3 regions of the Lysinibacillus sp. FSL K6-1151 genome follow, and region 1 is predicted to be linked to each of the others. Evidence: a T-box and tRNA genes for the amino acid it is inferred to sense, from the RefSeq annotation. Region 1 holds a T-box; the other regions hold tRNA genes.
The links. A T-box is a leader RNA that pairs with one kind of tRNA and senses whether it is charged. The one in region 1 lies ahead of metG (methionine--tRNA ligase), so its partner is inferred to be a tRNA-Met.
Positions count from the first base shown of each region.

Region 2: it has a tRNA-Met gene. The T-box ahead of metG (methionine--tRNA ligase) is inferred to sense a tRNA for this amino acid. The anticodon was not compared.
Region 3: it has a tRNA-Met gene. The T-box ahead of metG (methionine--tRNA ligase) is inferred to sense a tRNA for this amino acid. The anticodon was not compared.

Region 1 is NZ_CP152040.1:4,286,371-4,294,380, reverse strand. Features, by position in the region: gene MHI04_RS20745 (hypothetical protein) at 1-24, shown strand, start outside; gene rpmG (50S ribosomal protein L33) at 361-510, opposite strand; gene MHI04_RS20735 (GTP-binding protein) at 680-1,873, shown strand; gene MHI04_RS20730 (isoprenylcysteine carboxyl methyltransferase family protein) at 1,893-2,435, opposite strand; gene MHI04_RS20725 (3-oxoacyl-[acyl-carrier-protein] synthase III C-terminal domain-containing protein) at 2,437-3,519, opposite strand; gene rsgA (ribosome small subunit-dependent GTPase A) at 3,922-4,992, shown strand; gene fosM (FosM family fosfomycin resistance protein) at 5,010-5,435, shown strand; gene MHI04_RS20710 (HAD-IA family hydrolase) at 5,451-6,098, shown strand; T-box leader at 6,195-6,456, shown strand; gene metG (methionine--tRNA ligase) at 6,514-8,010, shown strand, end outside.
Region 2 is NZ_CP152040.1:3,584,218-3,588,699, reverse strand. Features, by position in the region: gene MHI04_RS17230 (cysteine desulfurase family protein) at 1-362, shown strand, start outside; rRNA gene rrf (5S ribosomal RNA) at 682-797, shown strand; tRNA gene MHI04_RS17220 (tRNA-Val) at 808-883, shown strand; tRNA gene MHI04_RS17215 (tRNA-Thr) at 887-962, shown strand; tRNA gene MHI04_RS17210 (tRNA-Lys) at 970-1,045, shown strand; tRNA gene MHI04_RS17205 (tRNA-Leu) at 1,063-1,147, shown strand; tRNA gene MHI04_RS17200 (tRNA-Gly) at 1,183-1,257, shown strand; tRNA gene MHI04_RS17195 (tRNA-Leu) at 1,263-1,351, shown strand; tRNA gene MHI04_RS17190 (tRNA-Arg) at 1,360-1,436, shown strand; tRNA gene MHI04_RS17185 (tRNA-Pro) at 1,444-1,520, shown strand; tRNA gene MHI04_RS17180 (tRNA-Ala) at 1,537-1,612, shown strand; tRNA gene MHI04_RS17175 (tRNA-Met) at 1,640-1,713, shown strand; tRNA gene MHI04_RS17170 (tRNA-Ile) at 1,721-1,797, shown strand; tRNA gene MHI04_RS17165 (tRNA-Ser) at 1,813-1,905, shown strand; tRNA gene MHI04_RS17160 (tRNA-Met) at 1,959-2,033, shown strand; tRNA gene MHI04_RS17155 (tRNA-Asp) at 2,037-2,112, shown strand; tRNA gene MHI04_RS17150 (tRNA-Phe) at 2,170-2,245, shown strand; tRNA gene MHI04_RS17145 (tRNA-Gly) at 2,251-2,324, shown strand; tRNA gene MHI04_RS17140 (tRNA-Ile) at 2,326-2,399, shown strand; tRNA gene MHI04_RS17135 (tRNA-Asn) at 2,407-2,483, shown strand; tRNA gene MHI04_RS17130 (tRNA-Ser) at 2,493-2,583, shown strand; tRNA gene MHI04_RS17125 (tRNA-Glu) at 2,586-2,657, shown strand; gene MHI04_RS17120 (diaminopropionate ammonia-lyase) at 2,918-4,120, shown strand.
Region 3 is NZ_CP152040.1:3,896,075-3,900,556, forward strand. Features, by position in the region: gene MHI04_RS18800 (phosphotransferase) at 1-38, opposite strand, end outside; gene MHI04_RS18805 (GNAT family N-acetyltransferase) at 65-607, opposite strand; tRNA gene MHI04_RS18810 (tRNA-Leu) at 797-877, opposite strand; tRNA gene MHI04_RS18815 (tRNA-Cys) at 924-997, opposite strand; tRNA gene MHI04_RS18820 (tRNA-Gly) at 1,006-1,080, opposite strand; tRNA gene MHI04_RS18825 (tRNA-Gln) at 1,086-1,160, opposite strand; tRNA gene MHI04_RS18830 (tRNA-His) at 1,178-1,253, opposite strand; tRNA gene MHI04_RS18835 (tRNA-His) at 1,294-1,369, opposite strand; tRNA gene MHI04_RS18840 (tRNA-Trp) at 1,382-1,455, opposite strand; tRNA gene MHI04_RS18845 (tRNA-Tyr) at 1,469-1,552, opposite strand; tRNA gene MHI04_RS18850 (tRNA-Thr) at 1,562-1,637, opposite strand; tRNA gene MHI04_RS18855 (tRNA-Phe) at 1,649-1,721, opposite strand; tRNA gene MHI04_RS18860 (tRNA-Asp) at 1,738-1,813, opposite strand; tRNA gene MHI04_RS18865 (tRNA-Met) at 1,817-1,891, opposite strand; tRNA gene MHI04_RS18870 (tRNA-Val) at 1,918-1,993, opposite strand; tRNA gene MHI04_RS18875 (tRNA-Glu) at 2,009-2,083, opposite strand; tRNA gene MHI04_RS18880 (tRNA-Ser) at 2,108-2,199, opposite strand; tRNA gene MHI04_RS18885 (tRNA-Asn) at 2,205-2,281, opposite strand; rRNA gene rrf (5S ribosomal RNA) at 2,298-2,413, opposite strand; rRNA gene MHI04_RS18895 (23S ribosomal RNA) at 2,526-4,482, opposite strand, start outside.

The sequences.
Region 1 (8,010 bases):
GAAATCAATAGAAAGCAAGTATAGCTGAAAATTTTATAATGACTGTTTCAAAATGTATACCTTTGAAACAGTCATTTTTTAGTTGCTCGATTGGAAGGGATGTTGGAGGTGCTACGTTTGATGGAAGGGAAAGCTGCTTGAGCTCCGCTCGAGAAGAGCTAAACTTCGTTCTCAAAATAGAGTAGGTCGCTCAAAGGTTTGTCAACAGCGCTCTCAAAGTGTGGAAACTGGTGTTAAAGAAAGCCCCATCTGCTCCAAGATTAGATAACCTCGCACATACGATGTTGCCCCTGCTCCAACAATAGAGAAATCCACTCAATAAATGCATCAGCACTACTCCAAATTTATCCCATTGCAAAATTATTTTGTTTCTCTATGGACTGTTACGCGTTTCAGGCGAGGGGAGTATTTTTTAAGCTCCAATCTTTCTGGGTGATTGCGTTTATTTTTAGTCGTTATATAGTTTTTATCACCTGTTTCAGTGCAGGCTAGTGTTATTTGAACACGCATGTATGACCCTCCTTTTAAATAGTAATTGTTACGATTTAAACGATATATTTCTCACCGAATATTGTCAAGTTTATTTTTGTAAGTAATAAAAAGCTTTGCATTTTCCAATATTGTATGATTTAATTACAAATTGTAAATAGTAATGATTACGATTTAAGGAGTTGTAATAATGACAAAGAGAATTCCCGTTACAGTATTGAGTGGTTATTTAGGTTCTGGTAAAACAACTATGATGAATCATGTATTGCAAAACAACAAGGATTTACGTGTCGCGGTTATTGTAAATGATATGAGTGAAATTAATATTGATGCGGAGCTGATTGCTAATGGCAGCGGTATATCGCGTACAGAGGAAAAATTTGTAGAGCTATCCAATGGCTGTATTTGTTGTACATTAAGAGAGGATTTATTGCAGGAGGTGGAACGTCTTGCGAAGCTTGGCAATATTGATTATATTTTGATTGAATCGACGGGGATTAGTGAGCCAATTCCAGTCGCACAAACATTTAGTTATTTAGATGAGGAGCTTGGCATCGATTTAACGAAGTTTTGCCAATTAGATACAATGGTTACTGTCGTGGATGCACATCGCTTTTGGCATGATTTTCAGTCGGGGGAAAGTTTATTAGAGCGTAAGGAAGCGGTTGGTGAATTAGATGAACGTGATGTTGCGGATCTGCTCATTGATCAAATTGAATTTTGTGACGTTCTGGTCTTAAATAAGTGTGATTTAGTATCGGCAGAGGAGCTTGAACGGTTAGAACGTATTTTGCGTGCATTGCAACCAGAAGCGAAACTTATTCGTACAACAAACGGTGTGATTGATCCAGCAGATATTTTAAATACAGGTCGCTTTGACTTTGAACGGGTTTCAGAGTCGGCTGGTTGGCTAAAGGAATTAGAGCTTGGTCATGAAAATCATACACCAGAGACAGAAGAGTATGGGATATCTTCATTCACCTATAAAAGCAAAAGACCCTTCCATCCGATGCGTTTTGTCGAGTGGTGTGATCAAATGCCAGAATCGATTGTACGAGCAAAGGGAATTGTTTGGAGTGCAAGACATCAGGATGTTGCACTATTATTATCTCAGGCTGGGTCATCTGCAAAAATTGAACCTGTTTCTTATTGGGTAGCAGCCCTACCTAAAGCACAGCAGCAGGATGTATTTCAGCAAAGTCCTGAAGTATTGGAGGATTGGGATGAGGAATTTGGAGATCGAATGACACAGCTTGTTATTATTGGGATTGATTTAAATCGAGAAGATATAATCAAACAATTGGACAACTGTTTATTAACGGATGAAGAGTTCCATAATCCTTGGGAGCGTCTACAGGACCCATTCAACTGGGAATGGCATTAAGAAGAAAAGAAGATTTCGGTTAAGACTCCGAAATCTTCTTTTGAAATACACGATTATAATTAGTAGCATCTCGTAATGCTTTTTCTTCTATAGGAATTCGTACAGAAAGCATTGTAATATTTAATAATGTAAAACAAAATGCTGTAAAGTAAGCCTGAAACATGAGAGGTAGTAAAAGGATTTCCAAACAAACTACCGCATAATTGGGATGACGCATATATTCATATGGCCCTTTACGGACAACTTGAGCATCAGGTAATATAAGAATTTTTGTATTCCAAAAGGAGCCCAAAGAGCGAATACACCAAATCCTTAAGGCTTGCACAGCTATAAATAATAGAAAAAATAATGGGAATAAGGGCGAGATACCATTGTTATTTGTGACGATTTCTACAATTAAAAACAGAAAAAAACTAACATGCATTGTGACCATATAGGGATAATGAGAGGCACCTACTTCATAGGCTCCTTGTGAAAACATCCATTTCTCATTGCGTTTGGCAATGACAACCTCTGTCAGTCTTTGTAGAATGACAATAGTTAAAATAAGATAGAAGATCATGTTACTCCCTCCAGTTTAATAATACAGCTTCTGCACAAAAACCAGGGCCAAGAGCGACGAGTAAACCTGTATCCTCCACTTGTCCTTCATGTAGCATAAATTGCTCTAATACATACAACACAGTTGGTGATGACATATTGCCATGTTGGCGCAATATTTCCCGAGAAATGTCGGTTTTTTGGGGAGACAAATAAAGTGTATCTTCATAAGCTTTTAAAACCTTTTTCCCTCCAGGATGAGCGATGAAATGAGTAAGTTGCTCACTATATAGTCCTTGTTCCATTAAAAATTTTTCAATGAATGGTCCAAGCCAATTAGTAATAATGGCAGGAATACTTTTTTGAAAAATAACATGAAGTCCATTGTTTTTTACATTCCAACCCATCACATTTTCTGAATCTGGCATCCATTTAGAGCCTGTTGCCAAAATAGAAGGTGTTGTTTTTTTCGTATCGATGGTTAAGTCGTCTCCGCAAACGAGAATACAAGCAGCACCATCTGCAAAAAGAGAAGCACCGATTAAATTACTTTTAGAAAAATCATTTGGCTGAAAAGTGAGGCTACATAACTCGACACAAACGACAAGCACCTTCGCATGTGGATGGGCTTTACAAAAATCAAAGGCTCTACTTACACCTGCTGCTCCGCCAGCACATCCTAACCCCCATAGTGGAATACGTTTCAGTCGATCTGAAAAGGGAAGTTTATTCATCACACGCGCATCAATGCTTGGTGTTGAAATGCCAGTACTACTGACAAAAATGATAGCATCAATCTCTTCGGGAGAAATGGGTGAAGATAAAAAAGCATCATTTTCTAAACATGCCTGGATGACGTTCACGCTGTATTGTGTAGCTAATTCAATATATAAATCATTGCGTTCCTCAAAGGAGTGATTCGTACGATGCCATTCTGATGGAACACAAAAATGGCGGGTGTCGATGCCACCATTTTCAAAAACCTTTAAGTAGCGCTCTAGTTTTGGGATTTTTGCATAGAAAAGCTCTTTCGTTAGTTCCTCTGCATTTGATTGCTGTAATGTGTAAGGTGGTTGATGTGTGCTAATAGAAATGATTTTAGGCAATTCAACATCTCCTCGCATTTAGTGGTCTTGTTCATTCTATGCGTCAAGGATTAGAATAAATGCTTATAAGATTATAATTGACAATTTCTGAAAATTTAGCTATATTGATAACAACTAAATGGAAAGAAGGTGATGTGACATGATGAATAGATCTATTTTTAGCGAACTGCAATTCGGTTTGTTCCATTTCACACGCCTAAAATATACAAAGTGACGCCGTGCTATAACTCGGGGTATTTGTGTATCTTTTAAACGTGCCTGTGAAACCTTGTAACTGCCGAATTGCAGCTACAAGGTTTTTTTCGTGGTTCAAAAAATGCTGAATGACGATAGAGTCTCTGGCGGATATTACAGACATTGCGCTGAGGCGTCAAGGATATGTACGTTTAGGAGGAAAATAAATTGAATTTAACAACAGTAGGTTTTACAACGTATTTTGAAGAGCAAATGATGGAAATGAAAAAACAGCCTAAATTGAAGAATTGTGTGCCTGCAAGGGTTACATTAGAGCATAAGCATTCTTACCGAGTGTTAGCCGAAGAGGGCGAATGGCTTGCGACAATTGCTGGTCATTATGCGTATACGTCTTTAGCTCGGGAGGACTATCCAGCAGTTGGTGATTGGGTGCTAGTAGAGAAAATGCCCGGTGAGGAACGAGCAATTATTCATCAGCTATTCCAACGAAAATCTGTATTTTCACGTAAAGTTGCAGGAACTGAAATTCAAGAACAGATTGTCGCATCAAATGTCGATATCGTGTTACTTGTTATGAGCTTGAACGCTGATTTTAATATTCGACGTTTGGAGAGATATTTAGTAGCTGCCTGGGATTCAGGGGCAAGGCCAGTGATTGTCCTGACGAAGGCAGATTTATGTGAGGATACTGCAAGCTTGGTACAAGAAGTTGAGTCTGTAGCATTTGGTGTAGATATTTTTGTGACGAGTGCTTTATCGGGCGAAGGCTTAATGGAAATTAAGACATTGTTCACGGAGGGAGTGACAGGGGCATTGCTAGGCTCTTCAGGGGCAGGGAAGTCGACCTTAACAAATGCTTTGTGTGGGGAGATGCTGATGAAGGTTGCTGGTATTCGTGAGGAAGATGCTAAGGGTCGTCATACAACTACTCATCGAGAGTTAGTCATATTACCAGATGGGGGCTGTTTAATCGATACACCAGGGATGCGTGAGCTTCAATTATGGGATCAAGGTGATAGTTTAGCTTCAAGCTTTCAAGATATTGAGGAACTAGCAACAGCTTGTCGTTATCGTGATTGTACTCATCAAAAAGAGCCTTATTGTGCTGTCCAGCAAGCTATTGTTGATGGAGAGTTGGATCAATATCGCCTCCAAAGCTACTTTAAGCTCCAAAGAGAATTAGCTTATATGGAACGCAAAACCAATGCACAGGCGAAACTTGAGGAGCAACGTAAATGGAAGCAGATTTCTAAAGGAATAAAAAAAGGTAAAAAATAAGCATTAGGAGCTTAGTTATGACCATTCAACATATTAATCATTTACTATTTTCTGTATCCAATTTAGAGGAATCCATCGCATTCTATGAAAATGTTTTCGATGCAAAATTGCTAGTAAAGGGGAAAAGCACAGCCTATTTTGATGTAAATGGGCTGTGGCTCGCCCTGAATGTAGAGAGGGATATACCACGGAATGAAATCCATCATTCCTATACCCACATCGCCTTTACTATTTGTGAGGATAACTATGACAAAATGTATGATAAATTGCTACAATTAAAGGTCAATATTTTAACAGGGCGTCAAAGAGATGAGAAGGACAAAAAATCGATTTACTTTACAGACCCTGATGGTCATAAATTTGAATTTCATACAGGAACTTTGCAAGATCGTTTGGCTTATTATAAGCAGGAAAAGCCTCACATGACGTTTTTTGATAATTAATCAGGGAGTGATTCTATGAACAAAGCTTTTATTTTTGATATGGATGGCACGTTATTTCAAACAAATCTTATATTAGAGCCTGCGCTCGACGCAACATTTGATGTGCTACGGACAAGTGGCTTGTGGCAAGGAGAAACACCGATAGAAAAATACAGAGAAATAATGGGCGTTCCTTTACCTGTTGTGTGGGAAACATTATGTCCTATGCATGCAATAGAGATACGTGAAGAGAGCAATGTTTTGTTCCATGTAAAGCTGATTGAGCAAATACGCAATCATCAGGGAGCTTTATATCCACATGCTGAACAAACTCTTGCAACATTATCAGAGAATTATCCGTTATACATAGCGAGTAATGGACAGGTTGACTATTTACAGGCGATTGTTGAAACCTATCAATTAGAGCGTTTTATAAAGGGAATCTACAGCATTCAATCTATTGCAAGTGGGCATAAATCAGATCTAGTAAAACGAGTTGTAGAAGAAAATGAAATCGAGAACGGGGTAGTGGTGGGAGATCGTTCGTCGGATATTCAGGCTGCACATGACAATCAACTACAGTCGATAGGCGTTCGTTTTGACTTTGCACAGGATAACGAATTGCAAAAGGCAGACATTATAATAGATGATTTAACAGCGTTATTAAACATCACATTCAATTAATCGCTTAAATTTTAATCTTTATCGAAAAATAGAGTTGATTTAACGACAATGATTGCATTTCATCACTAGAAAGCGTAAAATAGTGCCAATCCTATAGGAAAAGCATTGAAAAGGAAAAGTAAATTGGAGCAGCATTTTGTAGAGAGCCTCTGTTGGTGGAAATGAGGTAAATGAACCCTTTTGAAAATGACCTTTGAGCTTCGTACCGAAAGCTTTTTAGCAAGTAGATTACGACGAGATGGGCACTCGTTACAACAGCGGCAGTATCTCTCATTTTGAATGGAGACGTACTGATGGAGAAAAATAGTGTGAGCTATTTGTAAATATAGGTGGTAACACGGGTATACTCGTCCTAATCAGATTTGATTAGGACGATTTTTTTTTTACCATTTTTTAGTGAGGGGAGCAAACTAGAATGACAATTGTTATTGGAGGCGCTTGGCCATATGCAAATGGTTCTTTGCATTTAGGGCATGTTGCCGCACTATTACCAGGTGATATTTTGGCTAGATATTACCGACAAAAAGGTGAGCAGGTTTTATATGTATCAGGCAGTGATTGTAATGGTACACCTATTTCTATTCGTGCAGCACAAGAAAATACAACAACAGAGGCCATTGCCAATCACTATCATGCTGAATTTACGCAGTGCTTTCGTGATTTAGGATTTACCTATGATTTATACACTAGAACAGATGCAGAACACCATCATGAATCCGTAAAGGGCCTATTTTTACAGCTACTAGCTAACAATTTTTTATACAAAAAGAAAATTGAACAGGCTTACTGTGAGACGGATCAACAATTTCTACCCGATCGATTTGTTGAAGGAATTTGCCCAAATTGTGGTGCAAAAGCAAGGGGAGATCAATGTGATAACTGCTCAGAAATCTTAGACCCACTGGATTTAATAGATAAACGTTGCAAAATATGTGGCAATGAGCCTGTTATTCGTGAGACAGAGCATTTTTATTTTACCTTTAGTCAATTTCAAGGTAGATTGGAGTCTTATGTGGCAGAAGCGAAGGCCCATAAACGTTGGCGAGATAATGCTTTAGGTTTAACGGAGCGTTACTTGGCAGAAGGGGTTCCTGACCGAGCAGTAACAAGAGATTTACCAAACGGCATAGATGTCCCAGTGCCAGGCTTTGAAGGGAAAAAAATATATGTATGGATTGAAGCAGTAGCTGGTTATCTATCAGCAAGTCTAGAGTGGGCAAAAGAGCATCAAATAGCGATTGAAGATTTATGGAATGAAGAGACCATTTCGTATTATGTCCATGGGAAGGATAATATTCCTTTCCATACGGTTATTTGGCCAGCTATTTTAATGGGAATTGGGGCGCAAGCATTACCAACACATATCGTATCGAACGAATATTTAACATTAGAAAAACGAAAATTATCAACTAGTCAAAATTGGGCTGTGTGGGTTCCGTATATTTTAAGTCGTTATGACGCAGACGCCATTCGCTACTTCTTAACGATGAATGCGCCAGAAAACCGTGATACTGATTTTTCATGGCGAGAATTTATTTACAGTCATAATAGTGAATTACTCGGTGCCTATGGTAATTTTGTCAATCGTACATTGAAGTTTATTGAGAAATCCTTTGCCAGCCAGGTGCCACAGGCTGAAGTAGATAGCAATATTCGTAAACAAACCGTTCAGCTGTTTAATGAAGCGGGCAGGCTGATTGAAGGAGGGCATTTTAAACAAGCGTTAGAAGCCATTTTTGAGTATATTCGAGGGGCTAATCGCTATTTTGACGTACAACAGCCATGGCAACAAGTAAAAGAAAATGTGGAGGCTAGTAATCGTACACTAGCAACCTGTGTCTATATTATTGCTAATTTAGGACAGCTACTGCATCCTTTCTTACCATTTTCAGCAGAGAAGGTAAGGAATATG
Region 2 (4,482 bases), 700 kb from region 1:
TTGCGGCAGCAATTGAAAACTATCAATATGAAAGACAACATTATGAGACTTTAAGAAGATTTTTGAAAAACAATTTGCCTGAAACATGCCAATTAATAGAATGTAACCAACAATTGCCTACTATTTGTGGCGTAATGATGGATAAAATAGAGGGACAATATGTTCTTTTAAAGTTAAATGAGGCAGGAATCTGTATTTCGACGGGTAGTGCATGTGATATTCATAGTGAATCTGGAACGAAAGCCATTTTATCAATGGGTTACTCTTTGGAAGCAGCACGCCAATTTTTTAGACTATCTTTTGGAGCTTCCACTACATTTGAAGAAATTCTAAGATTGAAACAAGAGCTTTTAACTATTTAATGAAACAACAAGTGAAGGGTTTTCTATACCCTTTCCTTGTTTAGAAATAGATTATAAGCTAAGAAAATAGGTGAAATAAAATAATTGTTTTCTTTTGAAACAACAATTGTTATAATATTTTGCAGGGCAATATTTTCTCTTACTTAGCAAAAATAACTTCAAAAAGTAATAATTTCTTTTTTTTATAAAAAAGTATTGCACAATGTGAGAAAACGTTATACAATAATTCTTGTCTTGAAGGACAGGTAAACAACTTCAAAACAAGATACATAAAGAAACTTCTGCTAAGAACGCAGAAGCCAGCACATCCATGTGCAAGTCTAGTGATGATGGCAAAGAGGTCACACCCGTTCCCATACCGAACACGGAAGTTAAGCTCTTTAGCGCCGATGGTAGTTGGGGGCTTCCCCCTGTGAGAGTAGGACGTCGCTAGGCATAATACCCAGGAGGATTAGCTCAGCTGGGAGAGCATCTGCCTTACAAGCAGAGGGTCGGCGGTTCGAGCCCGTCATCCTCCACCATATGCCGGTTTAGCTCAGCAGGTAGAGCAACTGACTTGTAATCAGTAGGTCGTGGGTTCGATTCCTATAGCCGGCACCATTTTTTAGAGCCATTAGCTCAGTTGGTAGAGCATCTGACTTTTAATCAGAGGGTCGAAGGTTCGAGTCCTTCATGGCTCACCATTTTTAAATAATAATAAGCGGGTGTGGCGGAATTGGCAGACGCACTAGACTTAGGATCTAGCGCCGCAAGGCGTGGGGGTTCGACTCCCTTCACCCGCACCATTATTTCATTGCCAGATAAAAAAACTTATGCACATGCGGAAGTAGTTCAGTGGTAGAACACCACCTTGCCAAGGTGGGGGTCGCGAGTTCGAACCTCGTCTTCCGCTCCAAATGTGCCGGGGTGGCGGAACTGGCAGACGCACAGGACTTAAAATCCTGCGGTAGGTGACTACCGTACCGGTTCGATTCCGGTCCTCGGCACCATTTTTAATGCGCCCGTAGCTCAATTGGATAGAGCGTCTGACTACGGATCAGAAGGTTATGGGTTCGACTCCTGTCGGGCGCGCCAAAAAGAACGGGAAGTAGCTCAGCTTGGTAGAGCACTTGGTTTGGGACCAAGGGGTCGCAGGTTCGAATCCTGTCTTCCCGACCATTTCCAAAGAAATTATGGGGCCTTAGCTCAGCTGGGAGAGCGCCTGCCTTGCACGCAGGAGGTCAGCGGTTCGATCCCGCTAGGCTCCACCATAATAAATTAACCAGTATAAAGATCCTGGCGGCGTAGCTCAGCTGGCTAGAGCGTACGGTTCATACCCGTAAGGTCGGGGGTTCGATCCCCTCTGCCGCCATCTTAAAGGACCTTTAGCTCAGTTGGTTAGAGCAGACGGCTCATAACCGTCCGGTCGCAGGTTCGAGTCCTGCAAGGTCCACCATTTATATATTGCAACGGAGGTATACCCAAGTCTGGCTGAAGGGATCGGTCTTGAAAACCGACAGGCGGGTAACACCGCGCGGGGGTTCGAATCCCTCTACCTCCTCCAGTTTTAAATCTTTATAAATGGTGCTTTAAAAACTCGAAACCGTATAAAATTATCGCGGGGTGGAGCAGTGGTAGCTCGTCGGGCTCATAACCCGAAGGTCGTTGGTTCAAATCCGGCCCCCGCAACCAAATGGTCCCGTGGTGTAGCGGTTAACATGCCTGCCTGTCACGCAGGAGATCGCCGGTTCGATCCCGGTCGGGACCGCCATTATTTTCATAAGAAGATATGAAAAGCAAAAGAAAATAAGCTTAGCATGGACGAAATGGGTCAGTAGCTCAGTTGGTAGAGCATTAGATTGAAGCTCTAAGTGTCGGCGGTTCGATTCCGTCCTGACCCACCATTTATGCGGGTGTAGTTTAATGGTAAAACCTCAGCCTTCCAAGCTGATGTCGTGGGTTCGATTCCCATCACCCGCTCCAAGGGCCTATAGCTCAGCTGGTTAGAGCGCACGCCTGATAAGCGTGAGGTCGATGGTTCGAGTCCATTTAGGCCCATCATTATTCCGAAGTAGCTCAGTTGGTAGTAGCACCTGACTGTTAATCAGGTTGTCGCAGGTTCGAGTCCTGCCTTCGGAGCCATTTTTATGTGGGGAAGTACTCAAGAGGCTGAAGAGGCGCCCCTGCTAAGGGTGTAGGTCGGGTAACCGGCGCGAGGGTTCAAATCCCTCCTTCTCCGCCATTGGCCCGTTGGTCAAGTGGTTAAGACACCGCCCTTTCACGGCGGTAACACGGGTTCGAATCCCGTACGGGTCATACTAAGTGCAGTAGATGAATTACATCTACTGCACTTTTTAATTGATTTGATAACATAGTTACTATAAAAATGAAGCCTTCACAGAACATCGAATCTGTGAAGGCTTGTTAATTATATAGGAAGTTAAGAAATTTTTCTCCCTTTTCCGTAGGGGATCATAAACGCATAACAAGGAACTTAGACAAATGTAAGTTCTGTATTGTATAATTTTGTATTTTGAAGCTAGATGGACTAAGCTAATGATAAAGGAGGGATAGGAATGAATGAAAAATTAAAGTGGGTGCACAATCAGCTGGATAAAGCAAATGACGGAACAGCTTTACTGCCATATTTTACATTGGAACAAGTAAAGAAAGTGGGGCAATTTCTACGTACATATGAGCAATTTGAAAAGACACCTCTCCATCATCTTGATTCACTTGCTTCATGGATGGGTGTAGAAAAAATTTTGGTAAAAGACGAATCCTATCGATTTGGCTTAAACGCATTTAAAGTATTAGGCGGAGTTTATGCAATTGCGCAGTATGTTGCCAATAGACTCCAGAAAAATATAGAGGAACTATCGTTTGAACAATTAAAATCATCAGAAGTAAAAGCGCAGATAGGTAATTTAACCTTTATTTCAACAACAGATGGTAACCATGGTCGTGGTGTGGCATGGGCGGCTCGTGAACTGGGGTATCAAGCGCGAATATATATGCCAGCTGGCAGTGCCGATGAACGTTTACAGCATATTAAAAAAGAAGGAGCCTATGCTGAAATAACGACAATGAATTATGATGAAACCGTGCGTTATACCTCGCAGCTAGCACAAGAAAATGGCTGGGTCCTGATTCAGGATACGATGTGGGATGGCTACGAAGAAATACCATTATGGATTATGCAAGGCTACACAACACTTGTACATGAAATCGTTGAACAGATGCAGCAAGCTCCGACACATGTATTTTTACAAGCTGGTGTTGGGTCATTTGCAGGGGCAGTAGTAGCTTTTTTACAACAATATTATGAGCAGGATATTACATTTGTGTTAGTTGAGCCACATGTTGCTAATTGTTATTATGAGAGCTTTAAGGCAGGTACTGAGCAATATGTAACTGTTGGTGGAGAGATGAAAACCATAATGGCGGGCCTTGCTTGCGGTGAACCTAATCCACAGGCTTGGCGACTCTTAAAAGCCCATATAAAAATAAGCATCTCCTGTGAAGAAGAAATAGCAGCAACAGGAATGCGCGTTCTTGCAAATCCATTGGCTTCAGACTCACGTATTATAGCAGGAGAATCAGGAGCGGCTCCGTTTGGTTGCTTTTATGAATTAATGACTAATGAACACTACAAAGATTTAATACTCGACCTACAGCTAGACGAACATGCGGGGGTGTTGTTTATTAATACAGAGGGTGACACAGATAAAAAGAATTATCATCACATAGTGTGGCATGGGAAATATGCGAATCAATGAACAGTAAGATAGCTGGATCATTTTTAAACTACCAAAACAATGCAGAAGAAACGAACTATTGCGAAATAAGAGTATCTCGCGATAGTTTATTTTTTCCTTGCTTATTTTACGATTGTAAAAGACCTTATTAGTGAATAGTAATATGGGCAATTTTAAAAGCACCATAATCATCTATTGTAACAGTATAGGTCTTATAGCAATCATAGAATTGATAATTTTCTTGTGCATCATAAAAATCACACGTTTCGTTCATATTCACATAGTATTGACCATTTGAAAATTGTACATCTAATACCCCATTGTTTTAAATAGAAGTAATATGTAATTTCATTACTATATTTCTCTAATTTTTGATAAGCTGA
Region 3 (4,482 bases), 390 kb from region 1:
ATGTCTTTAGGTATTTCATTTCGTTGTATGGGATGCAAAATTTTCACCACCAATGCTACTTATTTTAATCAGCCTTTCCTATTCCTTTAGTTTGATAAAGAACAGGATCTATATTACTCCACACATAAATTAATAAGTCTAAGTCTTTATTTCCTATATTAATCTTTTCCGTTTTTTCTAATCTAGCACCCAATCTCTCATAAAAACGCTTCGACTGATTATCCTCTAAAACCTCAACAAATATTTTTTCATAGCCTAATGCTTTCAACTTAGTAAACAATTTATTGACTAGTTTACTGCCTATTCCTTGACCCTGAAATTGATCTAAAATGTAGATGGATGTTAAATCCCCAGACCCTTCAATTTCATTTTCAGCTCTCTTACCACCATCAGTAAATCCAATAATTTCCCCATTATTGTTTTCTGCAACAAAGACATAATGATCAACTTTAGAGATGTTCCTTACCCATAATTCTGTTCTTTGCTCATAAGACAATTTTTCTAAATACTCGGTAGGAAGAATATTTTTATAAGTATTCTTCCAACTATCTACATGAACTTTTGCTATGCCTTTAGCATCCGACAATTTTGCTTCCCTTATAATCATGTTCCACACCTACCTTCGTATTTACTGTTTATTCAATATGTATGTATTTATATCCTCTTTTGGCATAAGAAATTTTAATCATTCACGCGAGGTTTAAAATGCAATATTATTATTGATGACAAATAAAAAAACGCTTCTTACACTAAGTAAGAAACGTTTCTATAGACAGTTTTAACATACTGTCTAGGATACCGGTGGTCGGGGTCGAACCGACACTCCAAAGGAACACGATTTTGAGTCGTGCGCGTCTGCCAATTCCGCCACACCGGCATAATGGAGATAAAAAAAATCGGATACACCGATTAGAGTTAAAATATGGAGGCGGCAACCGGATTTGAACCGGTGATAAAGGTGTTGCAGACCTGTGCCTTACCACTTGGCTATGCCGCCATCGAAGTTGGAGCGGAAGACGAGGTTCGAACTCGCGACCCCCACCTTGGCAAGGTGGTGTTCTACCACTGAACTACTTCCGCAAAAATGGCTGGGGTACCTGGATTCGAACCAGGGCATGACGGAATCAAAATCCGTTGCCTTACCGCTTGGCTATACCCCAAAAGATAATTATATAAATGGGGCGACTGATGGGAATCGAACCCACGAGTGCCGGAACCACAATCCGGTGCGTTAACCACTTCGCCACAATCGCCATTATATTATGATTTGATTTTTATTAATTTTACTTTAAATGGGGCGACTGATGGGAATCGAACCCACGAATGCCGGAACCACAATCCGGTGCGTTAACCACTTCGCCACAATCGCCATAAAATTAATTGGCAGGGGCAGTAGGAATCGAACCCACACCAAAGGTTTTGGAGACCTCTATTCTACCGTTGAACTATGCCCCTATAATAATAAAACTGGTGGAGGGGGACGGATTCGAACCGCCGAACCCTAAGGAGCGGATTTACAGTCCGCCGCGTTTAGCCACTTCGCTACCCCTCCGGGAATACATGGTGCCGGCGATAGGAGTCGAACCCACGACCTACTGATTACAAGTCAGTTGCTCTACCAACTGAGCTACACCGGCAAAAAAAATGATGGGTCAGGACGGAATCGAACCGCCGACACTTAGAGCTTCAATCTAATGCTCTACCAACTGAGCTACTGACCCTTGTTATTAAAAAAAATGGCGGTCCCGACCGGGATCGAACCGGCGATCTCCTGCGTGACAGGCAGGCATGTTAACCGCTACACCACGGGACCATTTGGTTGCGGGGGCCGGATTTGAACCAACGACCTTCGGGTTATGAGCCCGACGAGCTACCACTGCTCCACCCCGCGATAATCATATACTATTGTAAAAATAATGGTGGAGGATGACGGGCTCGAACCGCCGACCCTCTGCTTGTAAGGCAGATGCTCTCCCAGCTGAGCTAATCCTCCATCTGGGTATTTAAATGGTGACCCCTACGGGATTCGAACCCGTGTTACCGCCGTGAAAGGGCGGTGTCTTAACCACTTGACCAAGGGGCCAACTTTTGGAATAAATCAAAGTGCTGGCGGAGAGTAAGGGATTTGAACCCTTGAGACAGTGTTAACCGCCTACACGATTTCCAATCGTGCTCCTTCGGCCACTCGGACAACTCTCCAAGAATGGCTCCGAAGGCAGGACTCGAACCTGCGACAACCTGATTAACAGTCAGGTGCTACTACCAACTGAGCTACTTCGGAATAATTTTAGTATATAGCCTAGCGACGTCCTACTCTCACAGGGGGAAGCCCCCAACTACCATCGGCGCTAAAGAGCTTAACTTCCGTGTTCGGTATGGGAACGGGTGTGACCTCTTTGCCATCATCACTAGACTATTTGAAAGACAATACTTATTATAACATATTTTATCAAAATTACAAGTATATTATAATATTTTTTATTCTTTCAAAACTGGATAAACGTACATTGAATGGTTCAAACATTTTGGTTAAGTCCTCGATCGATTAGTATTCGTCAGCTCCATGTGTCACCACACTTCCACCTCGAACCTATCTACCTCATCGTCTTTGAGGGATCTTACTTACTTGCGTAATGGGAAATCTCATCTTGAGGGGGGCTTCATGCTTAGATGCTTTCAGCACTTATCCCGTCCACACATAGCTACCCAGCGATGCCTTTGGCAAGACAACTGGTACACCAGCGGTGTGTCCATCCCGGTCCTCTCGTACTAAGGACAGCTCCTCTCAAATTTCCTACGCCCACGACGGATAGGGACCGAACTGTCTCACGACGTTCTGAACCCAGCTCGCGTACCGCTTTAATGGGCGAACAGCCCAACCCTTGGGACCGACTACAGCCCCAGGATGCGATGAGCCGACATCGAGGTGCCAAACCTCCCCGTCGATGTGGACTCTTGGGGGAGATAAGCCTGTTATCCCCGGGGTAGCTTTTATCCGTTGAGCGATGGCCCTTCCATGCGGAACCACCGGATCACTAAGCCCGTCTTTCGACCCTGCTCGACTTGTAGGTCTCGCAGTCAAGCTCCCTTGTGCCTTTACACTCTACGAATGATTTCCAACCATTCTGAGGGAACCTTTGGGCGCCTCCGTTACCTTTTAGGAGGCGACCGCCCCAGTCAAACTGTCCGCCTGACACTGTCTCCTGCCCCGCTAAGGGGCATGGGTTAGAATTTCAATACAACCAGGGTAGTATCCCACCGACGCCTCCTTCGAAGCTGGCGCTCCGAGATCTCTGGCTCCTACCTATCCTGTACAAGTTGTACCAAAATTCAATATCAGGCTACAGTAAAGCTCCACGGGGTCTTTCCGTCCTGTCGCGGGTAACCTGCATCTTCACAGGTACTATAATTTCACCGAGTCTCTCGTTGAGACAGTGCCCAGATCGTTACGCCTTTCGTGCGGGTCGGAACTTACCCGACAAGGAATTTCGCTACCTTAGGACCGTTATAGTTACGGCCGCCGTTTACTGGGGCTTCAATTCGCAGCTTCGCTTGCGCTAACCACTCCTCTTAACCTTCCAGCACCGGGCAGGCGTCAGCCCCTATACGTCACCTTACGGTTTTGCAGAGACCTGTGTTTTTGCTAAACAGTCGCCTGGGCCTATTCACTGCGGCTCTCATGCGCTTGCACGCTCAAGAGCACCCCTTCTCCCGAAGTTACGGGGTCATTTTGCCGAGTTCCTTAACGAGAGTTCTCTCGCACACCTTAGGATTCTCTCCTCGACTACCTGTGTCGGTTTGCGGTACGGGCACCTCTCACCTCGATAGAGGCTTTTCTTGGCAGTGTGAAATCAGGAACTTCGTCCATACGGACTCGCCATCACAGCTCAACGTTACAGTGTGCGGATTTGCCTACACACACGCCTTACTGCTTGGACGCGCATAACCAACAGCGCGCTTACCCTATCCTACTGCGTCCCCCCATTTCTCAAACGGTGAGGAGGTGGTACAGGAATATCAACCTGTTGTCCATCGCCTACGCCTATCGGCCTCGGCTTAGGTCCCGACTAACCCTGAGCGGACGAGCCTTCCTCAGGAAACCTTAGTCATACGGTGGACGGGATTCTCACCCGTCTTTCGCTACTCATACCGGCATTCTCACTTCTAAGCGCTCCACCAGTCCTTCCGGTCTGACTTCAACGCACTTAGAACGCTCTCCTACCACTGACATCGTAGATGTCAATCCACAGCTTCGGTGAATCGTTTAGCCCCGATACATTTTCGGCGCAGCGTCACTCGACCAGTGAGCTATTACGCACTCTTTAAATGATGGCTGCTTCTAAGCCAACATCCTGGTTGTCTGTGCAACGCCACATCCTTTTCCACTTAACGATTACTTTGGGACCTTAGCTGGTGGTCTGGGCTGTTTCCCTTTTGACTACGGATCTTATCACTCGCAGTCTGACTCCCGTGTATAAATAT